4 regions of the Paenibacillus sp. J22R160 genome follow, and region 1 is predicted to be linked to each of the others. Evidence: riboswitches for the same ligand, from Rfam matches in the RefSeq annotation. Region 1 holds a riboswitch; each other region holds the start of a gene.

Region 1 (5,492 bases):
AAAAACCAACCCACTATACACTTTCCACTATTTCTGTAGCTAGAATTGGAACTCGAATCTCGATACGCGTACCACGATCTGGTGCTGTAATAATATCAACGGAGCCGCCAATTTCGTTAACCCGCTCCTTCATAGATACGATACCGTACGAGGTAAGCTTCTTCGCATCCAGTTCAAACCCGACACCATCATCCCGGATCGCCAGACGAACGCCGTCAGCGCGGTGCAGCAGCTTGACCTCGAGCTTATTCGCTTTGGAATGACGTAATGCGTTCGAGAGAGCTTCCTGTACAATACGGAACAGGTGATCCTCAATGCCTTTATTTAAACGAATCTCTTCGTCCATATCCCATGTAATTGCCATCGGCACCTTGGCCGCCAGCTCTTTGAGAAGCTCAACAAGCCCTTCGGACAATCGTTTCCCTTCCAAATGGATAGGCCTTAGATGCAGCAGCAGTGCCCTCATCTCCGATTGCGCTACAGATGCCATCTCCTCGATCAAATGAATCTGTCGTTTGGCTCTCTCGAAATCCTTGTCCAATGTCCGGCCAACAGCTGTTGCGGTCATGGAGATCGCGAACAATTGCTGGCTTACCGCATCGTGCAGCTCCCGCGCCAGTCGCTGCCGTTCTTCAATAACAGCCGACAGTTTCGCTTTCTCCGCAAGCTCGGCATTATTGTTAGATAAACGCTGCAGCGATGTAACCTGCTCTTCCCAACGCTTCATAATCCGACCCAGCTGCTCGCCAAGGCGTCCAATCTCGTCTTCGCCGTTCTGAAAGCCTTCGCGGGTGAAAGTCCCTTTTTCAAGCAAAATCATCGTTTCCATAAGCGGCTCAAGCCGGCGTGTAATTCGTGAGCTGTTCCAATAACCGTACCCAGCCCCAATGCCGCCGATAATAATGATGGCCATGAAAACGAATTGCACGCCTTCCTGCCAGCTCGTAAATGGCGTGATTAAATTACGTGAGTTCATAAAATAAATGATAGCGCCAAATACAAAGAAACTAAAAATAATCGATTCAGCCATACTGCGCCATATCATATTCGTCAATCTTCGTTTATAGCCGTCCAATATGCGCTGAACCTCCTCTAGATTGTTACATCACTTTGATTTTAATATCTCCTACGATATAAGAAAGCACAAGTTTCACACGGTGGTCGCAGCTCTCATAATTGGACGATTGCCAATGCAATTTGTTCATTACGCCAGACTCGCGCTCACTGCCGACTTGGATTTGACCAAAGGTGACAGAAGCTCCTACTGAAACGCCAATATCATCTGGTACCTTTATATCAACATCGCCTATCACACCTTGCAGGATAAGCGTCGTTTCCTTTTGCTCCAAAATGGCCAGCGAGAGATCGATATAGGTCTCGCCAATAATATACCACGTTGAACTATTGCGCATGATCCAAGGCTCACGTCCCAGACGGACGCTATCCATCAGCTTCTGCTTCTGAATATAGGTGTCATCTTTATGCACCTGCTTAGAACGGATGAAAAAGAACCCTAGTGAAATCAAAACAATAGCGAAAACAATCGTAACATGATCGCCAAACAGAATGACTGCTCCCACTCCGATGAGCACAAAACCTTTGCGGTCTTTGCGGGAACGGACTCGATGAATGCCCAGCAAGACGAGGATAATCGCAAGAATGGGGAAAAAGCCTATCGTATGATCCAGAAGCAAAAAAAGACCGGCGCCAATCAGCACTAGGGCTGTATTCCGGTTGCGGTTGTTTTTGGTTTCTTCGCCCATCTCTGCACCTCCTCTGGCTGCCGATTAATTCGTTCATTATAGATTCCTAGCATACCATAAGAATGGACAGCCTCCAAGATGCAAATCCTTGCCCAGCAAGGATCTGATAAGAGGAATGGAGGCCGGAACTCGGCTGCGCCGCATGCTTTGCGCGGCGCAGTACAATCACGCGAGGCTTATTTCTTGTCGCGCCAATCCTGCTGAAGCTTGCGCAGCTCCTGCTGGAGGTTGCTGCCAGCCTCCTTCAGCGTCTCTCGCGACACGCGCCCCGCCACGCGCAGGCCCTGCAGCGCTTCCCGGCCGAGCTCGCGGCCGGTCGCTTCCAGCTCGCGCAATGCCTCGCGAGCTTCTTCCTTGGACAGCCCGCTGCGCGGCTGTCCAGCGCCTGCTGCGCGGCCGGCACGCTGCGCCGCCAGCTCATCTGCGAGCGCCAGGCAGACGTCCTGGCTGCTCGCGTACTGCGCGCGGTACTGCTCGCAGGCAGCTTCCAAGCGCAGCTTCTCTTGCAGCGCTAGACGCGCCAGCTCTTCGTCGCCAGCGCGCATGGCCAGCTCGGCCTGCTCGGCACGCAGCTGTGCCATCTCCTCCGCGTCGACGCTTAGCTTGCGCAGCTCTATCGTTCGCTGCAGCGCCTCCTCGTAGCGCTCCTCCAGCTCGGCGATGCCCGGCGATCCTCCGGAGCGTCCGGAGTCGGAGTGGCAACCTCCCCGTTCATGCAGGTCCAGCTTGCTTGCTGCTTCCTGCCAGGCCATATCCGCCATTTTACCAATACGATGAAATACGCTCATTATCCCACACCCCCTAAGTTCCTATTGATTAAAGTTTGAACTCCGCCGAATCGTTTTGCTTCTTCAGCATGCGATAGCCGTAATAGATTAACCACACAGCAAACACAATCGCGAGGAATCCAGATAATTTTGTAATTAAAATCAAAGCGCCAACTCCAAAAATAACCCATCCAATCTTCTTTCCATTAGTAATCCCGACATAACCAAGCCCCACCATCACCACAGGAATCAACAATCCCATTACATGAAAATGCATACCAACTTGATGCATACAAATGAGGAAGCCTACTGCTATTAGAATGAATGCCCAGCTTTTCGATCGATTCATACTCATAATTGCAACCGCCCTTCGCGTAATCTTCATGCTACTATCGTAGCCGAAATGCAAACATGTCAAAACGGACTCCCGACTGTTTTTGTACCTAGACCTAAGTCCAGTACGCACTAAGACCTGTAACCATATTTTGGGTGTTGTTTCTCTTATTCTATCAATGATAAAATATTTAAAGCCGAGTCCGGTGCACAGACAAAGTGCCGGTACGGGGGACGATTTACATGGGGTGAATATTTGCTCTGTACGCAGAGCAGACTAGGGAGAACCTTCTTCCCGAACCCGTCAACTAACCTCGGAGGCTCATTTGAAGGAGGATTTCCAATTGAATTTGTTTACAAAAGGGTTAACATGCCTTGCTGTGTCCGCCACAGTTTTGGCAGGGGGCTTTTTTTCCCTATTTTCGGGACATGCTTACGCAGCCGCGAGTATGGACGTGAAAGTTCAAGTCAATGATGACCTGGTTCAATTTCCGGATGCACAACCTTATTTGGATGACAACCATGCAACACAAGTACCGATCCGTTTCGTAACAGAGAAGCTGGGTTATGACGTACAATGGCAAAAGGAAGGCGACGAAATCAAAGTCACCCTTAACAACGACAAGCATTCTATTTCCTTAGTGTCAGGTCAAAAAGAGGCCGAAATCGATAGCACGCGTGTCGAGATGGACACACATGCCGAGTTCCAAAACGGGCGTGTATACGTGCCACTTCGCTTTCTAAGCAATGCTTCCGACATCCCCGTTCAATGGGACGCAAGCAGCAAACTAGCGATTCTAAGTAAAGATGGCCATCAACACGCACCTGATTATGAATTATTTGAGTCAACAGCCTACTCGGCAGATCCATCTGAAAATGGCGGATTTGGTGCTTTGGATTATATGGGTAATCCATTAGGAATCGGAACCGTTGCTGTAGATCCATCTGTTATTCCACTTGGATCTAAGCTCTATATAGAAGGTTATGATTTCAACGGCCTGCCGAAAGGCGGCATGTATGCTTATGCAACGGATACTGGCGGATCAATCAAAGGTAAACGCGTTGATATTTTTGTTCCAGGCTCCAAGCAATCTTTACGCAAATTCGGCTTCCAAACTGTTAAGGTGTACAAACTAAACCCGTGATGATCACGGGTTTTTTAATTTTGGCGAACATACGGCTACTGAGAGCCTCACATAAACTGCCCTGCAACTCCGGGCTCTCCAAATCTACTTGATCGAATCGCCTCAAAGGAACTGGAGTCCGCTATTGGAGGAAAATTGAGCATTTCTCTTTCGGAACGGAGCTACCGGCTCTTATTTGCCATCAATGATGTAATTTTCAGGTGAAATCGGCAAAATAGCGAACTGTAGTTTCCCTTACATGTCAAAACCATCCTTTTCCGAGAGATAGCGGACTGTAGTTCCCTCCAAATAAAAAATCAGCCCCGGAACACCGGGACTGATTCATCTAAAAGAAATCCGCCAAATACGTCGTCCGCTGCGGAATAGCTGCTTCCAACCTCGTAACTAGCTCCTTCGAGCCTTGAAGCCGCTCAATTCTAGCCATAAAGCCCGCTTTTTGATAACTCATAAATAAGGCTGTCAGCGTTTGTATACTACAGGTCAGTAGCTGGTCATCAGCTAGTTGCTCACCCTCAGCTAACTTGGTTACCTGCGCTTTTTCCCCGTTGTCTGTAAATTGTAATTTGAAAATGCCGTCGTTCCAATCAGCATGCGGGTCAGAAATCCTCAAATAGATCGGTTCAACTTCCTTGCGCAGTTCAAACCTATATTGCTTAAGGAAAGCTTCAACATCTACAATACGCGCTGAAAAGTATGTTATTTTCTCTTGCTTAAACTTAGGGTCATGAACTAAGAAAGTCAGTTGATCATCGATTGGCGCTTTAACCTCCACCTTGGAGATCATTGAATCATGATCCGCTATGAACTTCCATAACCCACGTCTTGTTTCTTCATCTAAAAACACCATCTCATGAATGATTGCCGTAAACTCTTTCACTTGATAAAAAACATACCCCGTCCGTTCGCCCTGCGCATTTTCATAGAGGGCTACCATACCTTTTTTGTTTCTAAAATATTTGTTGTTCCACCAATTAGCGTCCCGCTTCAACATGCCATTGAATTGCTGGGCATATTGCTCATAAATAGGATTCAATAACTCCCATTCCTTCGTCACACGAACGATAGAACTGCCTTCCGAGGCATGAAATTTAGGAAGCTTATCCCCAGGAATTTCATATTTCAGGTAATCAATATACGTCTCCCAGCCATATTTCCGATAAAATTCAAACTTAAATGGGGATAGAAAGGAAAGCGTCTGCCCTTGCTCCTTCATGACCTTGAGTGCTTGAAGGATCAGCTTCGCGACCATCCCATTACGCCTGTACTCCGGCCACGTCGCTACTCCCGCAATTCCGCCCATGGCAAAACGCTCGCCATTGAGCCACGTATGAAATGGATTAATTTGAAGCTTCGCTGCTAGCTTACCCTGAACAAAATAGCCCCAAATTTGCTTTGGATCTGTCCAATTACCCCGCTCTTCCTGCTCCTCTGCGCTCAGCTCATATTGAAAAGCAAACTGGGATAAAGCAAGACTCTCCGGCACT
Region 2 (5,492 bases), on a different contig from region 1:
TTCGCATTCGCCGTTTGGAGGATAAAGCGAGGTTGGATGCTGAGGGTGAGCAGAGCAGTGAGTGAGTGAGTGAGTGAGTGAGTGAGTGAGTGAGTGAGTGAGTGAGTGAGTGAGTGAGTGAGTCGAGTCCCGTTGGAGCAAATCCAATGGGAATGCGAATTTGCCCGCTAAAATGTTGGTTTTGTTGGATGAAATCCAATCCGTAGGGGGAATTGGCAGCCCTTTAGGCTGATTTCAAAGCGTCTCGTTGGATTTCGTCCAACGAAACGCGGGGATTACGCCTCAGGAGGGTGCTGCCGTTGGATTTCATCCAATGTGGGGTGAGTCAGTACTGCCGCACGGGCACCGTCTTCTCCCGAGACAGCCTAGTAGGCCGTCTCGGCGCCACCCGGCTAAGTTCCACCCAGTGAGACGGCCTTTTGTGCGCGCTCAGCTAGCTTTTGCTGCCGCACAGGCACCGTCTTCACTCGAGACAGCCTAGTAGGCCGTCTCGATCCCACCCGGCTAAGTTCCACCCAGTGAGACGGCCTTTTGTGCGCGCTCAGCTAGCTTTTGCTGCCGCACGGGCACCGTCTTCACTCGAGACAGCCTAATCGGCCGTCTCGACCCCACCCGGCTAAGTTCTACCCAGTGAGACGGCCTTTTGTGCGCGCTCAGCTAGCTTTTGCTGCCGCACGGGCACTGTCTTCGCCTGAGACAGCCTAGTAGGCCGTCTCGACCCCACCCGGCTACGTTCCACCCAGTGAGACGGCCTTGTGCGCGCTCAGCTGAATCGCTGCTCCTTCACCTGAGCCGCGCTAGTGCTATTTTCCAATCGTTCGTTTACACCATCGAATTGCTACTCAATCCGCCTGCCACATACAAAGCCACCAAGCATCGCAGCCTTTTTTGACCAAGCTGGGCAATATTCCAGTGATTTTCCGCAAGGAGGCACATATACTAAAAATGAGCAAACCATGTGCATTCCCTGAATAACTATGTGATTTTTTTCACATGACAACCTTGAATGGTTTGGTCGATCTTTTTCATATAGAAAAAAGATGATTTCATCGGAGGAGAGGATTCGAATGAGTAAACCGAAGGTGGTTATTCTAGGCGCTGGCTATGGTGGGCTTGTAACCGCAATAAGGCTGCAGAAGCTGATCAAAGCAGATGAAATAGCTGTCACACTGGTGAATAAGCACGACTATCACTACATGACGACGCATTTGCATATGCCGGCAGCTGGTACTGATCATCATGAAAATGCGCGTGTTGCCATTAAGGAACTGATCGATGAGCGGAAAATTCATTTCATCAAAGCGACGGTTCAGCAGATTTTGCCTGAGGAAAAGAAGGTTGTTCTGGCGGATGAAGTCCTCGCTTACGATTATCTGGTTGTGGGGCTTGGAAGTGAGACAGAGACCTTTGGCATTCCGGGACTGCGTGAACACGCCATGACGATTAATAGCATTAACAGTGTTCGTTTCATACGTCAGCATACGCAGTACATGTTCGCTAAATATAAATTGGATTCCAAGCATGCAGAGTACTTGACCATTGTCGTTGGAGGCGCCGGTTTCACAGGTACGGAGTTTGTAGGAGAATTAGCGGATCGGATTCCTGATCTTTGCCAGATGTTTGACGTCGATCCTTCACTTGTTCAGATCATTAATATCGAAGCGTCGCCTACCGCTTTGCCGCCAGGACTGCCGAATGACCTCGTGGAATACGGCATGGAAGTGATGCGCCGCAAAGGGGTTCAATATAAATTATCTACCGCAATTAAGGCATGCGAGCCCGGAGGCGTCCTCCTGGGGGATGGCCAATTCATTCCTGCCGGCACTGTCATTTGGTCGGGCGGTGTTCGGGGGAATTCCTTGCTGCAGGATGCGGGCTTCCACGTCCAACGCGGGAGGGTCAAAGTGGATGACTACTTGCGTTCCTTGCAGCACCCTGATGTTTTTATTACGGGAGATTGCTCGATTGTCATGAGCCCAGACGGCACGCCATACCCCGCCAATGCCCAAATCGCGGTCCAGCAGGGCTATAATACGGCAACAAACTTGCTCTATACCCTGAGGGGGAAACCCTTGCGACCTTTTGCCTATGATTACAAAGGGACGGTTGCCTCGCTTGGTCGCGGAGAAGCTATTGGCATCCTGAGGGTCAAAAAAGTGAAAGGCAAGCTGGCCGCATTCCTCAAAAAAATGATCGATGCCCGCTATTTATTTCTCATCGGCGGCATCCCTCTCATCTGCAAAAAGATGATTTTTAAGCAAAAACAAGCCACAAGAAAGCGTCATGTGAGAAATTAATTTTGCCAAAATACCCTAAAATCCACTTAATCAGACAATAAGCTAGTAAAAGGGAGATACCGAAAGTATTATGCCATTGTAAGCGGATTATCGAAAGAATGCGGGGAGGGAATAATCTTTTTTAAGATTTTTCTCTCCTTTACTATGAGCCAATAAGAGAGTAGTATCAACTCGTACGTTAACAGTTGAATATTTCGCTTAATTTTCTATTCAGAAAAGCGGGGGAACCATAGGTTTCAACGGGGTGAGTAAGGTGCGTCTTGTCGCATGCGGCAGCTACCTTTAGGGCAGATTTCTCGCAGCCCGAACCCGTCAGCTAACCTCGTAAGCGGTCGTGAGAAAGGAGAACATGTGGCTAAGCACAAGGTCTATCCTTGTGTTTTTTTGCGCTCAAAAATGGGAAATCAAGCTGAAAACTAGGTTATTTGGAGGAATTTCACAGCATGACAAGTGACTCATTGAAAAAGATTGTATTCGGTAAACCGCTGAAATCGGCGGAGCTGGAATCTGAGAAAATGCAGGTATGGAAGGCTCTGCCCATCCTATCTTCGGATGCCCTGTCTTCAGTGGCCTATGGCACGGAGCAGATTTTGCTAGAGCTTGCGACTGTTGGAATTGCTGCTTTTGCTTTCTCATTGCCGATTGCAATCTCGATTATTGCTTTAATCATGCTTCTTGTTTTAAGCTATCGCCAAGTGATTGAGGCCTATCCGATGGGCGGCGGAGCCTACATGGTGGCCAAGGAAAATTTGGGCATGATGTCGGGAAGACTGACTGGGGTTTCACTGCTGATTGATTACACGTTAACCGTTGCGGTTTCGATTTCGGCAGGTGTGCAGGCGATAACGTCCGCTTTCCCAGTTACAGTGCCTTATATTGTCCCCATAGCCTTAGTGCTTGTCTGGGTGATGGTGTGGCTGAATTTGCGGGGTACTTCTGAGTCCGGAACCGTGTTTGCGATTCCAACGTACTTTTTTATCCTGTGCATACTGCTCCTGATTGGTAAAGGGATCTTCGATATGCTGACAGGTTCCATGAACACGCATGAATTCCAGGTTGTTCCCAGCTCCATGACGAGCTCATTGACATTGTTTGTCATCCTTAAAGCCTTTTCATCCGGCTGCTCGGCCGTGACAGGCATTGAGGCGATTTCCGATGCGGTACCGCATTTCCGTACGCCATCTGTCAAAAATGCCAAGAGAACCCTGGCTTCCCTCGGAACTCTGCTGGCGATTGTCTTTGGCGGCGTCACCTTGCTGAGCTTGGGTTATGGGATTGCACCTGATCCGCACGGGCATACCTCGGTCTTGTCGATGGTTACGGAGCAAGCATTCGGGCGTGGAACCATGTATTATGCAACACAGATTGGCACCATGCTGATCCTGGTATTGGCTGCGAATACGAGCTTCAACGGATTTCCGATCTTGGCAAGCATTATGGCTCAGGATAAAAACTTCCCGCGCATGTTCTCGTACCGGGGAGATCGGTTGTCGTTCCACTACGGGATTGTAACGTTAGGTGTTTTGGCAAGTATTTTGCTCGTCATTTTCAAAGGAAAAACCGATGCACTCATTCCACTTTATGCGATTGGCGTCTTTTTATCTTTTACTCTTGCCCAAAGCGGTTTGGTTCGCAAATGGTTCAGAGAACGTCCGGCCGGCTGGATCGGCAAGTTCGTTATTAATGGTTTAGGGGGAATCGTTTCCCTTGCCGTTCTGATTATTTTCTGTATCACCAAATTTAGTGAAGGTGCTTGGATTGTTATTATTGTGACGCCGATTTTACTTTGGGGAATAACCAAAATTAGCAATCACTACGATGATGTGGCCAAACAGCTGCGCATTGATATCACGCAAGAACGCGTATGCACCAAAGAGCCTGTGATCATAGTGCCTGTAGCAGGCATTCACCGAGTGGTGGCGCAGTCATTGAATTATGCGAAATCTTTATCTCCAAATGTCATTGCTTTCTACGTATCATTTTCGGATGAGGATGAAGAAGCGATGCAGGAGAAATGGGATAAGTGGGACCCGGGTGTTCGGCTTGTTGTATTCAAATCCCGTTACCGCACCATTTTGAAGCCACTGGCAGAGTTTATTGAAAGAGTCGATACGCATGTATCGGAAAAGCAATCGATCATGGTGATCCTGCCCCAGTTCATGCCCAAAAAATGGTGGCACCGCCTGCTCCACAACCAGTCTGCCGCACGTATACGCTCGAAGCTGCAAGCCGATAAAGATATCGTCGTTGCGACGGTGCCCTATCATTTGCATGAGTAGAGGTGTACAATAAAAGGGTAAAACGGATGTTGAAATGGAACAGAGGTGACCCTTTATGGCAAAAAAGAAATCGTCAACCACAATCGCTGAACCTAGCGCGCAAGATAAACCTGCGACACTCAAAGATTTGCTGCGTCCTGATATCGTAGCGGGCCTGAAAGCTCAAGCTGATGCGATGAAAGCAGAGGAACAGGCTCGTAAGGATGCTGCCAGGGCTGAAGCGGAGGCTGCGCGCAAGGCGGAGGAGAAACGGCTGGAGAATGATTTTGGCCACTTGCTGGAGAAGAGCAAGCTCGATTGGAGAAAACACAAATGAGGAAGCGCTTGGTGTGCTTCCTTTTTCTTTTAAGCGTAGTGATAGCGCTTTCAGGTTGCGGGGTAGAGGGAGTTGCGACGCCGGTTGTAGAGGCAACCGTCAGCCCGGTGCTTTCACCGTCGTCTGTTCCCAAAGTGGCACCAGAGAAACCGACAGCGACATCACCAGAGAGAGCAGGTGAGACACCATCGGATACAACAACAGACTCGTCCGCAGTTGTGCCAGCGCTCGCATCTTCAACACGATCCACACGATCCCTTTCATTAGCAGAAAGGTACAAAATAGCCACCCCTCACAAATGGGGCGAGAACATCCCCGGCGTACGGACGCATCTTGTAACGCAGGATAAGGTGATCGCCCTTACCTTTGACGCTTGCGGCGGCACAGAAGGCAGCGGATACGATGAGAAGCTGATCGATTACTTGATCAAGGAGCAGATACCAGCCACCTTATTTGTCAATGCGAGATGGCTTAGTGCCAATCCGGATATATTTGCCAAGCTGGCGGGGGATCCGCTGTTTGAGATCGAAAACCACGGGAACGAACATAGGCCGCTCTCCGTGAACGGCAAAGCCGCCTATGGCATCGCGGGAACCAAAG
Region 3 (5,492 bases), on a different contig from region 1:
GGCAGGTCGGTCTTCAAAATATCGCCATGCACGACACTCGCATGGGGATAAGGCTCTAGCGTCTCTTCTAGGATAGGCAGGAGACGCTGATCGATCTCCACGGCCAAGACGCGCCCTGCGAGCTTGGCCAGCTGCTGGGTGAGCGCCCCGATGCCAGGGCCGACTTCCAGCGCGCCTTTGTTAGGCCCAAGCTCAGCAGCCGAAACGATCTTGCTCAGGATGTTCTGGTCAATCAAGAAGTTCTGACCCAAACTCTTTTTGAGCACAAGATTGTGCTTTTTAATCATTTGTTTCGTCTTACTAGGTGTTGCGACATCTTCTGCTGTTACAATCACTTCGTTGCCGGGTATAGTCATTTTGTAGCCCTCTTTTATCTATAGGTTCTGAATTCCACTATATTTCACGATAACTGCGGTTCCAGCTGCTCCAAGGCAGCTTCAAATTCCTCACGCGAGATCTGGAACATCGCACATCGCTTATAAAATTGTTTGCCATTGCAGTAACCGATGCCAAGCGCGTTGCCAACGACAAGTCGGCGGGAGGCTGCCTCCGGATGAACGATCAGACCGGCGGCTATGAGATCCTCCATGGTAAGCTGTGACACAGCCCCGTCGTACTCTGTCCGCAGGTTCTGGAGCGCTTCCCGGACAATCTCCGGCGCTGCGTTCTCCACGCCAATGTCGCCTTTATACTCAGCCTGCTGCTGCGTGATAAAAGCATGCTTGCAGCCTGGCACCTTGGCCGCCACAATCTTCCGAATCCGTTCACCTGCGTGATCCGGATCCGTAAAAATAATGACGCCTCTGCGCTGCTGCGCGAGGGCTATTCGCTTCAATACGGCTTGCCCGATGGCGGAGCCGCCTGTCTCTATCGTATCCGCCTCGACAGCTCGGCGAATAGCTGCCGTGTCGTCCTTGCCTTCGACGACAATGACTTCTTTAATCATAATCGGTTCCCTTCCCAGTACGCAGAAAAAGAAGAGGGGTTCCCTCTTCTTTCGCCCAGGCTGCTTGCCTGGCAACGTATATTGACATTGTTCCCGCTGAAATAGACGTTTACACGTTAATTTTCAGACGGCTTTTTCGGTCCTACAACATAGACCGTGTACCCTTGCTTCGTTCCGAATTTATTGGCGTAACCATGATCTTCAAAGTAGACATCGATCATTTGGCCTTTCACACCGCTACCGATATCTTCAGCACGACGGAAGCCAACACCCTCAATGTAAACCCACCATCCCAGTGGGATAACTTTCGGATCGACCGCAATCGTTCTGCCCTCAGTAACCGTAGTTCCTGTATACGTCTTACCGTACCCAGGAGAACCTTCGGATTTCCCTGTTGAATCGGCTCCCGCTGAATAAGCCGTGAGCTTCACATTCTTCAAGATTTGTTTATACCCGAATGTTACACCATTCTTAGAAACCTCATCCACACTAGGGGATGATGCCGATAGAACAACAACGGGATTCTTCGTGCCAACCGACACGACTTTCTTAATGCTTTGTTCCTGTACTTCTTGACCTACAACAGCTTCAGCAATTAACATGCCATCTTCGTAAGTCTTTTCTTTCTTTTTCAGAAGTACGCCCTCTTTACCTTCTTGAACGACCTGCTCTTTACCCTTAAGCAGCGATGCATCACTTTTCTTCTCCGTGTCGAATGCGATCGGCTCTGTTACTTCTTCCGTCTCTTTTTTCACACGGACGATTTTGATCTCATCGCCTGTGCTTAAAGAGGATGTCGGTTCGGGAGTCAGCTTATCGTGCTCCCCAAGTGCAATATGTAAACGTTGCAATGCACTTTCAACCGTTCTTGCAGTTGTGTAAACAGTGGTGGTCTTTCCATCAGCAGTCAATTGAATTGGAGAAGCGTGCTCGATGACGAATTTGTCCCCACCCTTGATTGTAGCTGTAGGGTCTGCAGATATTTCATCGTGTTCACCAATCGTTATGGCTTGTTCATCCAGTAGGCGTTGCAGGACCCATTGCTTCGTATGCACAACGGTTTCTTGTCCATTCACAACCACGGATACGCTCTTGGTAGCCGTACCGTACAACAACACCAAAAACATGAAAGTCATTGCGATTGAGATTATAGCCAGGCTTAAAATCAAACGCAAGTTTTCATGCTTCCATCGCAATGCGAAGGACATGCTGGATGATCGTTTTACATGGGTCTCGCTAAAAGAGATACTGCCCACTTCTTCGGTCCTCCTTCAAAGCCTCGCCGCCAGGTTACAGCATGATTAAATTTGACGCGACTAAGGTTTTTAATTTAACTTAACGTGTCGTCCATCGGCAGCTGCTTAGAAACGGCTGCATTCTGGTCGTCCCGCCCCGCTTTGCTATTCATCATCCTTTGAGTTCCGGGCTACGATTAGTCGTCCGAAGTAGTTATAAGTCCTTATGGGGACAAAAAGCCAGCAAGAAGAGGACTCTTCTCGCTGGCTTAGTTTGCATAGTAAAATACACAAATAGCACGCACGACAATCGTTACCTCTCTTACGCTTACGAGGTTAGCTGACGGATTCGGACGTGAGAGTCGCCCTACTCAGACGTAAACTTCCGTTAACGTCCAAGATTCACCCCTGTTACTCACTCTGTTCACTTCGTCAGCGATACCGCTTTATAAGCTTACAGTGGTTCCCCCGTTCCCATAATTGGAACTCAGCGAATGGAAAAATGGCAAATTGGTTATTAAGTTATTATGAAAAGTATATTACGCTGTTAATCTCTGCCTGTAAAGGGATTAACACCTACTAAAAAGGGCTAAATCAATTAAAAATAGCTTATTTTCGAAATAAAAGCACTTTTTATCTACATTTATCTCACTATAACGTACGATTACTAAGTTTCTTCGCGTTTTCACTCTTAAACTAGGCTTCCAAACTAAATTTGTTTATAATTATCAGGTATGAAACCTATGTTTAAATTCCAATAATTAGATATTTAGGGAGGCACTGAGATGGGGCCCATATTACAAGTCGACTCTTTATTCGGGGGATATTTACCAAATAAACCTGTTCTTCATGACCTCACATTTTCGATCCGTCAGGGTGAAATGATGGGGTTGATCGGACTGAATGGCGCAGGAAAAAGTACAACCATCAAGAACATTCTTGGTCTGCTTCAACCGCAAAGGGGTTCAATCCGAATTAACGGCTTGACGCTAGCCGAAGATCCGCTGCCTTACCGTGCCACTTATGCTTATGTACCCGAAAGTCCAGAGCTATATGAAGAGCTTACAATTCGGGAACACCTGGAGTTAACCGCCATGGCATACGGCTTATCGAGAGAAGACTATCTCTCCCGTTCACAAGCGCTTCTGGAGCAGTTTCACATGCAGGACAAGCTCAACTCCTTCGCAAGCCATCTATCCAAAGGAATGAAGCAAAAGGTCATGATCATGAATGCGTTCTTGATCGAACCTTCTCTCTACATCATTGATGAACCTTTTCTCGGGCTCGATCCGTTAGCAATCCGTTCATTACTGGAGTTAATGGTCAAAATGAAGCGACATGGCGCGTCATTCCTCATATCCTCGCATATTTTGTCTACGATTGAAAAATATTGCGATAACTATGTCGTCCTTCACAAAGGACATATGGTCGCTCAAGGTGATTTAGTCGAATTACGTCAGCAAACTGGGCTCCAGCAAGCGTCACTGGACGACATCTTTTATAAGCTTGTAAAAGGAGAACTGGTATGAAGGCGATGGACATGGACACCCGTGCCCTATGGCAGAAGAGATTTGAACATTATATGAAGGAATCCATGGGCTACCTGCAGTATGCAGCGCGCAGCAACTTTTTTGGCTTCCTGTTATTTCTTGTCATCCTTTCTTCCTATTATTATGCAAAAATACTACAGCGCCTTCCGACAGATTATCCTTATCTGTGGATCGTCCTATTACTGCTTGTACCTTTGTTATCCTCAAGCCCGATTCGCACACTAGTAAGAAGTGCAGACCGTATGTTCCTAATGAGGATTGAACACCAGATGGGTCCTTACTTCCGTGGCGGATTCATGTACAGCTTAGTGCTGCAAGCATTTTGGACATTTCTGGCGTTGGTTGTACTATGGCCCTTGTATCATCACTGCCTCGGTCATGCCGAACAGCATTTCTTATGGATGCTTGCTTCGCTTCTATTAATGAAGGTAGCCAACTTATTGGCTAGTTGGCAAGAAAGCCGATTCACCCATGAGCGTGCGAGAAGGGCTTCCATCACCTTCCGCTGGATAGCAACAGCCGCTCTGATTTCTCTGCAATTTCTTACAAGCGTTCTCTGGGCCAGCGGTGCTGCTCTTGTACTTACATTGGCTTGGTTAACAGCTGCGCATTACATATCCAAATACTATATCGGGTGGGACTATCTCATAGCGAAGGAAAGGCAGCAGCAGGCACGGCTTTATGCCTTTTTCAACTGGTTCGTGGATGTACCGCAGTTGGGAACGCGAATAGCCCGCCGAAGCTGGATCAGCGGGGTCACAAGATTTATTCCTTTTAAACAGGATGCAGCTTATCTGTACCTATATATGAAAACATTTCTACGAACGGAGCTATTCGCGATGGTATTACGTATATCCTTACTGGGCACATTAGCCATCGCCGTTTCAAGCAGCAGCACAGCTCGACTTCTCATCTTCTTTATCGCTTTAGTCATTTCCATGGTTCAACTGACGCCACTTGAGCGTTCACACCGCTATACCTTTTGGCTTGACATGTACCCGCTCAACCGTCAGCTGAAAGCCGGCTCCTTGGCCTTCATCATCTGGTCAGCCTTACTGCTAGAATTATGTATGCTCTCGGTTCCGTTATTAATTCGATCTTCACCTATCTACATTGTCGTACCGCTCATCGGTTTCCTCTTTATCTCGCTCAGCTGCGGAGTCTTGCTTCGACGGAAATTTGCAAAGAACGCTTTACTTGAGACCTAATAAGGCGATAGCGTTGTTTGTCGTTATTTCTGCAAGCTCTTCCAGACTCAAGCCTTTAATTTCCGCGGCCGTTTCGGCTACCAACCGAACATAAGCCGATTCATTGCGTTTGCCGCGGAAAGGATGCGGGGTCAAGTAAGGAGCGTCCGTCTCAATTAGCAAGCGGTCCAAAGGAACCTGCGCCAGCACTTCCTTGGGCTGCCTTGCATTCTTGAAGGTAACAGGTCCCCCGAAGGAAATATGAAAATTCATATCCAAACATTGCTTTGCGGTCTCCCAGCTCCCCGAGAAACAATGCATAATCCCCCCGACATCTGCCGCTTTCTCTTCTTTTAGAATGGTCAAAATATCCTGATGCGCATCGCGATTATGAATCACTATCGGCATTTGAAGCTTTCTTGCTAATCTGATTTGCTCCCGAAACACCCGCTGCTGTACATCCTTAGGAGACTTATCCCAATAGTAATCCAGTCCGATTTCCCCGATTGCCACCACTTTCTCATGCTGACACAGCGATTCAATCCATTCCAAATCTCCTGGCATCATGTCAATT
Region 4 (5,492 bases), on a different contig from region 1:
GCTCGCCTTGAATGACATAGAGAAACTGAAAATCGTAAATACGCCGCGCCCATTTGAATTGAGGCGTTCTTTGGTGCAGTTGAGCCCAATGTACACTAGGCGCCAGCTCGCGATAGGTGGTATGCCGAATCGGGGATATGTCTGTCAATGTCATCACCATCCAACGGATAGACTGAGTAGACGTTCGGTTCCATTTTATCACAAGGCTCGTTCAACTTTTGTAGAAACTTGGCATTAGGTTTTGTGGTTCTTATCTTAGCATAGAGGGTAATTTAAGGGAGGATGAACTCAAAAAATTTGGCGGTGGTATGATGTTGTCTGCATTGAAAAGGTTACTCATCGGTCAGCCTTTGAAATCAGCCGAATTAGGGGAGCAAAAGCTGAATAAAACAAAGGCATTAGCGATCCTGTCTTCTGACGCTCTATCATCGGTCGCTTACGGGCCTGAACAAATTCTCATTGTGCTTATCACGATAAGCGCCGCGGCACTTTGGTACTCGATACCGATCGGCGTAGGCGTGCTCATACTTTTATTGGCTCTTATTCTGTCATATCGGCAAATTATCTTCGCCTATCCCCATGGGGGTGGGGCGTACGTCGTATCGAAAGAAAATTTGGGTGTAAACGCAGGCTTGCTAGCCGGGGGCTCCTTGCTGGTGGATTACATCCTAACTGTGGCGGTCAGCATCTCGGCGGGGACAGACGCTATTACTTCGGCCTTCCCGCAGCTCCATCCTTACAACGTGAATATTGCTACTCTGCTCGTTGTCGCCATAACGATACTGAATCTTAGAGGAATCACCGAGTCAGCCTCCATCTTGGCATATCCCGTCTATTTATTCATTTTGGCGTTGTTTATATTAATCTGCGTAGGCTTATATAAGGGGCTGACCGGAACAGTCACACCTGAGATGCATGCGACTATGGGGACGCCGGTTGCTGGAATTACACTGTTCTTGTTATTAAAAGCTTTCGCATCCGGCAGCTCGGCCTTAACGGGTGTTGAAGCGATCTCGAATGCGATTCCAAACTTTAAAGCGCCAGGACCGAATAATGCCTCCAAAACCCTAGCGGCTATGGGCTTGCTGCTTGCCATATTGTTCTCGGGCATTGTGTATTTGGCTTTTGCCTACGGCATCGTACCCAAAGCTGAGGAAACCGTAGTCTCACAAATTGCCTCCCAAACATTTGGGAGGAATTATATGTACTACTTCATCCAAGGCACCACCGCGATGATCCTTGTGCTTGCCGCCAATACGGGGTATTCGGCATTTCCGTTACTCGCTGTTAATTTGGCCAGGGACAAATATATCGCTAGAATGTTTACGATCAGAGGAGATCGACTGGGGTATTCGAACGGGATTATTTTCCTGGCGATTATGTCGATCATTCTGATTATCGTGTTTAAAGGCAGGACAGAACATCTTATTCCGCTGTATGCCGTTGGCGTGTTTATTCCCTTTACGCTGGCACAAACAGGGATGCTGGTGAAGTGGGTACGCAAGAAGCCCAAAGGCTGGATCGTCAAGCTAACGATCAATTTGATTGGCGCTTTGATTAGCTTTACCGTGATGCTGATCTTTTTTATCACAAAGCTGGAGCAGGTATGGCCTGTGTTTATATTCCTCCCCTTGATTGTTTATACGTTCCATAAAATCAAAAAGCATTACGAGGCCGTGGGTGAGCAGCTCCGAATCACGACGTGTGAGCCTTCTATTCCGATCAAAGGCAATGTGATGATCGTGCCTGTCGCGGGCATTACACATGTCGTGGAAAATTCCATGAATTACGCCAAATCGCTGGCGCCGGACCAGATTATCGCTGTGTATGTGGCCTTTGATCGAGAGGCCGAGAAGCAGTTTCAAGAGAAATGGGCGTGTTGGCAGCCGGATGTACGATTAGTCACGCTGCATTCTCACTACCGAAGCATCATTCAACCGTTGACGAAGTTCATCGATACCGTGGAACATAAGGCGAATGAGTCGAATTTCCGGGTAACCGTCTTAATTCCACAGTTTATTCCCAAACGAAACTGGCAGCACATTCTCCATAATCAGTCCAGCTTGCTGATCCGCGCGTTTCTGCTGTACAGACGGGATCTCATCGTGACGACGGTACCGTATCATTTGAAAAAGTAGATAGGATAAATCAATAAAAAGTACAGGATTCGGCGATAATTCGCCGTTTCTGTACTTTTTTTACGTGTTAGGCTTCCCTACATCGTAGGGCTCCCTGTTTTTATTGTTTTCTCCATGTGGTGCTCTCTTTGCACCCGTCGGATGAAGGCTTGAAGTTCTTGCTCGGTTTCACATACAGCGGCATGTTCCAACCAAAGGAAAAACCTCTTTTTACAGATGGCAGAAGCATGCAGCGGAAAGGTTTCTCTTGATTTGATGACATACAATCCGGCTGGAACGTTCTTCCACGGCGATGTGAAATTCATACGGATCGATAGCCTTGATCGCTTCTCCCAGTCCTGCTCTTTTTGTTTATTTCGTATGGACCTGTACATGTTCATGATTACGTAGTGCTCGGAGATCTCGGCCCATTTGTAGTATCCAGCTTGCTGCGCTTTTTGAACAATCTCAGGCTTCTCCTTACAAAACCAGTAACCGACAATGACAGGGAAACGGTTATCTTCTTCTAGCCATAAGACGCCGAACCACTCGTAAGTTAATGAAACCGGATTTAACGCTTGTGGGACTATCCCTAAATAATAACGGGGAGTGGAAGCCATCGTAATTTCTCCTTTACACGTAAGACCTGACAGAAATAATGTGTGTGTTCTGCTCCTCAATTGTAAGGCTGAGAGTAGTAAAAATGGGGTAAAGAAAAGGGGGGAAACACATAAAAAAAAGATAAAAATGCCGAAAACGGAAGAAAATCGAAGCATGAATATCGAAAATGAATGCTTTCTTTAATTGCAAGCGCATCCATAAGTCATTATGGCAAATAAGAGATCGCGGTTCGTTTTACAAGACGGAGGTCAAGGCGTAAGATTCAGAGCATCAACTTCACATCAAGTTGAAAACGCTGAGTCCCCGCAAGGGGAACGGGGGAACCAATAGAGGACGATTGTAGCATCAACGTCTTCGCGGGGTGAATCCAAAAGCAAGCTCCAGCTTGCCAAGGTAGGGCGCTTCCAAGCCCGAATCCGACAGCTAACCTCGTAAGCGTATTGGGAGAGAGCCAACGTTCTATTGTGCTAATTACAGCTTGTGTATACAAGCTGCCAAGAAGCCCGAGAGCAGAGATTCTCTGCTCGCAGGCTTCTTTTTGTTGTTCAAAAATTGAGGAGAGTGAATCTACGAATGGTTCCCGAATGCAAAATTACCCGAATTGAATGCTATCGCTTTGATGATGAGTTATCTGACAAACTGCTGCCTGGGCATGGCCGCGACTGCCATTGCGGAATGCTTTCAATCTCAACAAGTCTGGGAACGAGCGGTTTAGGTGATTATGAAATTCCTTGCGGTAACCTGAAGGGGGATTTCGTTCAATGGGCTGTGGTCTTTCAGAAGCTCAAAGGGCTTTCACTTGAGGATGGTTTGCAGTATGTCCATCAGAAAAAAGAGGCATGGGGAGAAGTAAGGACGCATGTTATGGAATCGGCATTAACGGATTTAGCTGACAAGCTTCAACATAGATCTATAGGTAAAAAAGAGCTGGATGTATTATCAGATCGCACTTATATTTTTGACCATTCAGAGGCTTATGTCTCTTTCTAAGCATCGCATTTTTATGCTTTTTTTATATGCGAGCTATAGATTCTTTACCTCATTTTTATACCGTTCAGCGTTACAATGAGTCAGGTAAGAAAGGAAGCGATGAAAGTCATGCAAAGCGATTTGCTGCTCATAGCTGCGCCTACTAAGGCAGGCGAAGACTTCATGAAACAAATAAAATTGAGTGGTTTTCCTTTTGTTGCATTAACAAACAATAAGTTGGAAAAACTCAAGTTAGAAGGGCAGGGAGTAAAAAAAATCATGCAGGTGGATACGTCGATAAAGGCTGAATCCATCATTCCCGATTATCCGATCGGAAGCATCATTTTGTTCGAGGAGAGTTTGACGTTATGCTGCCGCTACATTCAAATATGCCGCAGTTGGACTTCAGGGCCAATGTATGTGGTTACCCAAAGTATAAATCCCAGATTAATTTACAAAGGGTTAGGCGCTGACTACGTTATTTATTCGAAAAACGGTGATGTGAAGTTCCTTCTATCCTCTTTATTACAAACAAATAAATTAGGTACTGTCTGATTGGAGGAGGTGCGTTATGTACAACGATGTAACAATGATTATATTAATGGCATTAACCTTTCTTGGATTCTGGGGATTTATGAAATTTTGTGAAAAAGCGTAAGCTTATGCTTTCGATGCAAGCTTTTGAATAGGAGGCAACCAAATGATTGTGATTGGAATAATTGCGCTAGCTATGATGGTGTATCTTGGCTTTGTACTAGTGAAGCCGGAGAAATTTTAATGGATAAATTAGAGCTTAAGTAAGCAGGGGGAGAACCTACTATGGGTATGGGATTGTTACAAGTAATTGTCACACTGGTGATTATCATGCTTCTGGTGAAGCCGGTGGGCATTTACTTGGTGAAAGTATTTGGTTATGAAAAGAGTGGCCTGGATCGCGTGTTCGGTCCCTTTGAGCGTATGTCCTATCGCCTGATGGGTGTTAAAGAAGAAGAAGCGATGGGATGGAAAAAGTACTTAGGAGCCGTATTAATCGTCAATTTCGTCATGATGATCCTGATGTACGCCATATTCCGGCTTCAGAGTTATCTACCGCTGAATCCCGATGGGATCGGTAATGTATCGCCAACGATTGCTTTCAATACAGCGATTTCCTTTATTACAAATACGAACTGGCAAGCGTACAGTGGTGAAAATACACTGTCCTATTTCTCTCAAATGGTAGCCATTACCTTCCCGATGTTTACATCGGCGGCAACTGGATTCGCAGTAGCTGTAGCTTTTATCCGTGGATTAGTTGGCCGTCAAGATAATCTCGGTAACTTTTACGTAGATATGACGAGATCGATTACTCGTATCTTTTTGCCGCTTAGCTTCATTGTCGCTTTAATCTTAGTTTTTCAAGGCGTGCCGCAAACCTTGCTGGGTGCTGCGCAAGCGACAACGGTTGAAGGGGCTGAACAAACGATTACTCGTGGTCTAGTTGCTTCTTTGGAATCAATTAAGCATCTTGGCACCAACGGTGGCGGATGGTTCGGGACGAATGCTGCGCATCCGTTTGAGAATCCAACACCTTTCACCAACTTCATCCATATCATTTGTATGATGCTGTTACCTACAGCACTCGTGTATGCATTCGGATTAATGATTAAGAACAAGAAGCAAGGTTGGACCGTCTTTGCTGCCATGGGAATTATCTTCCTGGTTATGCTTGCGACGATATTCTATGCGGAGTATAAAGGCATAACTGCTGTAGATGCGCTGGGCGTCCATGGCAATATGGAAGGT

What was found. A riboswitch is a leader RNA that binds a small molecule or an ion and turns the genes downstream of it on or off. The one in region 1 is predicted to bind cyclic di-AMP.
Region 2: it holds a riboswitch for cyclic di-AMP, as region 1 does, so the genes downstream of both, AC58UW_RS16540 (APC family permease) here and AC58UW_RS10435 (stalk domain-containing protein) in region 1, are expected to answer to the same signal.
Region 3: it holds a riboswitch for cyclic di-AMP, as region 1 does, so the genes downstream of both, AC58UW_RS30710 (resuscitation-promoting factor) here and AC58UW_RS10435 (stalk domain-containing protein) in region 1, are expected to answer to the same signal.
Region 4: it holds a riboswitch for cyclic di-AMP, as region 1 does, so the genes downstream of both, AC58UW_RS24230 (hypothetical protein) here and AC58UW_RS10435 (stalk domain-containing protein) in region 1, are expected to answer to the same signal.

The regions. Positions count from the first base shown of each region.
Region 1 covers NZ_JCAUAU010000003.1:730,558-736,049, forward strand. The annotation lists gene AC58UW_RS10415 (sensor histidine kinase) at 14-1,075, opposite strand; gene liaF (cell wall-active antibiotics response protein LiaF) at 1,101-1,763, opposite strand; gene AC58UW_RS10425 (PspA/IM30 family protein) at 1,940-2,551, opposite strand; gene AC58UW_RS10430 (LiaF transmembrane domain-containing protein) at 2,580-2,879, opposite strand; cyclic di-AMP (ydaO/yuaA leader) riboswitch at 3,049-3,201, shown strand; gene AC58UW_RS10435 (stalk domain-containing protein) at 3,208-4,008, shown strand; gene AC58UW_RS10440 (GNAT family N-acetyltransferase) at 4,334-5,492, opposite strand, start outside.
Region 2 covers NZ_JCAUAU010000006.1:275,378-280,869, reverse strand. The annotation lists gene AC58UW_RS16550 (EcsC family protein) at 1-65, shown strand, start outside; gene AC58UW_RS16545 (NAD(P)/FAD-dependent oxidoreductase) at 1,068-2,297, shown strand; cyclic di-AMP (ydaO/yuaA leader) riboswitch at 2,483-2,643, shown strand; gene AC58UW_RS16540 (APC family permease) at 2,741-4,576, shown strand; gene AC58UW_RS16535 (YqkE family protein) at 4,632-4,892, shown strand; gene AC58UW_RS16530 (polysaccharide deacetylase family protein) at 4,889-5,492, shown strand, end outside.
Region 3 covers NZ_JCAUAU010000028.1:51,565-57,056, forward strand. The annotation lists gene rsmA (16S rRNA (adenine(1518)-N(6)/adenine(1519)-N(6))-dimethyltransferase RsmA) at 1-356, opposite strand, end outside; gene rnmV (ribonuclease M5) at 401-946, opposite strand; gene AC58UW_RS30710 (resuscitation-promoting factor) at 1,063-2,202, opposite strand; cyclic di-AMP (ydaO/yuaA leader) riboswitch at 2,492-2,684, opposite strand; gene AC58UW_RS30715 (ABC transporter ATP-binding protein) at 2,967-3,710, shown strand; gene AC58UW_RS30720 (ABC transporter permease) at 3,707-4,939, shown strand; gene AC58UW_RS30725 (TatD family hydrolase) at 4,925-5,492, opposite strand, start outside.
Region 4 covers NZ_JCAUAU010000015.1:107,756-113,247, reverse strand. The annotation lists gene AC58UW_RS24245 (helix-turn-helix transcriptional regulator) at 1-148, opposite strand, end outside; gene AC58UW_RS24240 (APC family permease) at 312-2,138, shown strand; gene AC58UW_RS24235 (hypothetical protein) at 2,216-2,737, opposite strand; cyclic di-AMP (ydaO/yuaA leader) riboswitch at 3,022-3,192, shown strand; gene AC58UW_RS24230 (hypothetical protein) at 3,312-3,728, shown strand; gene AC58UW_RS24225 (hypothetical protein) at 3,804-4,262, shown strand; gene AC58UW_RS24220 (potassium-transporting ATPase subunit F) at 4,408-4,485, shown strand; gene kdpA (potassium-transporting ATPase subunit KdpA) at 4,533-5,492, shown strand, end outside.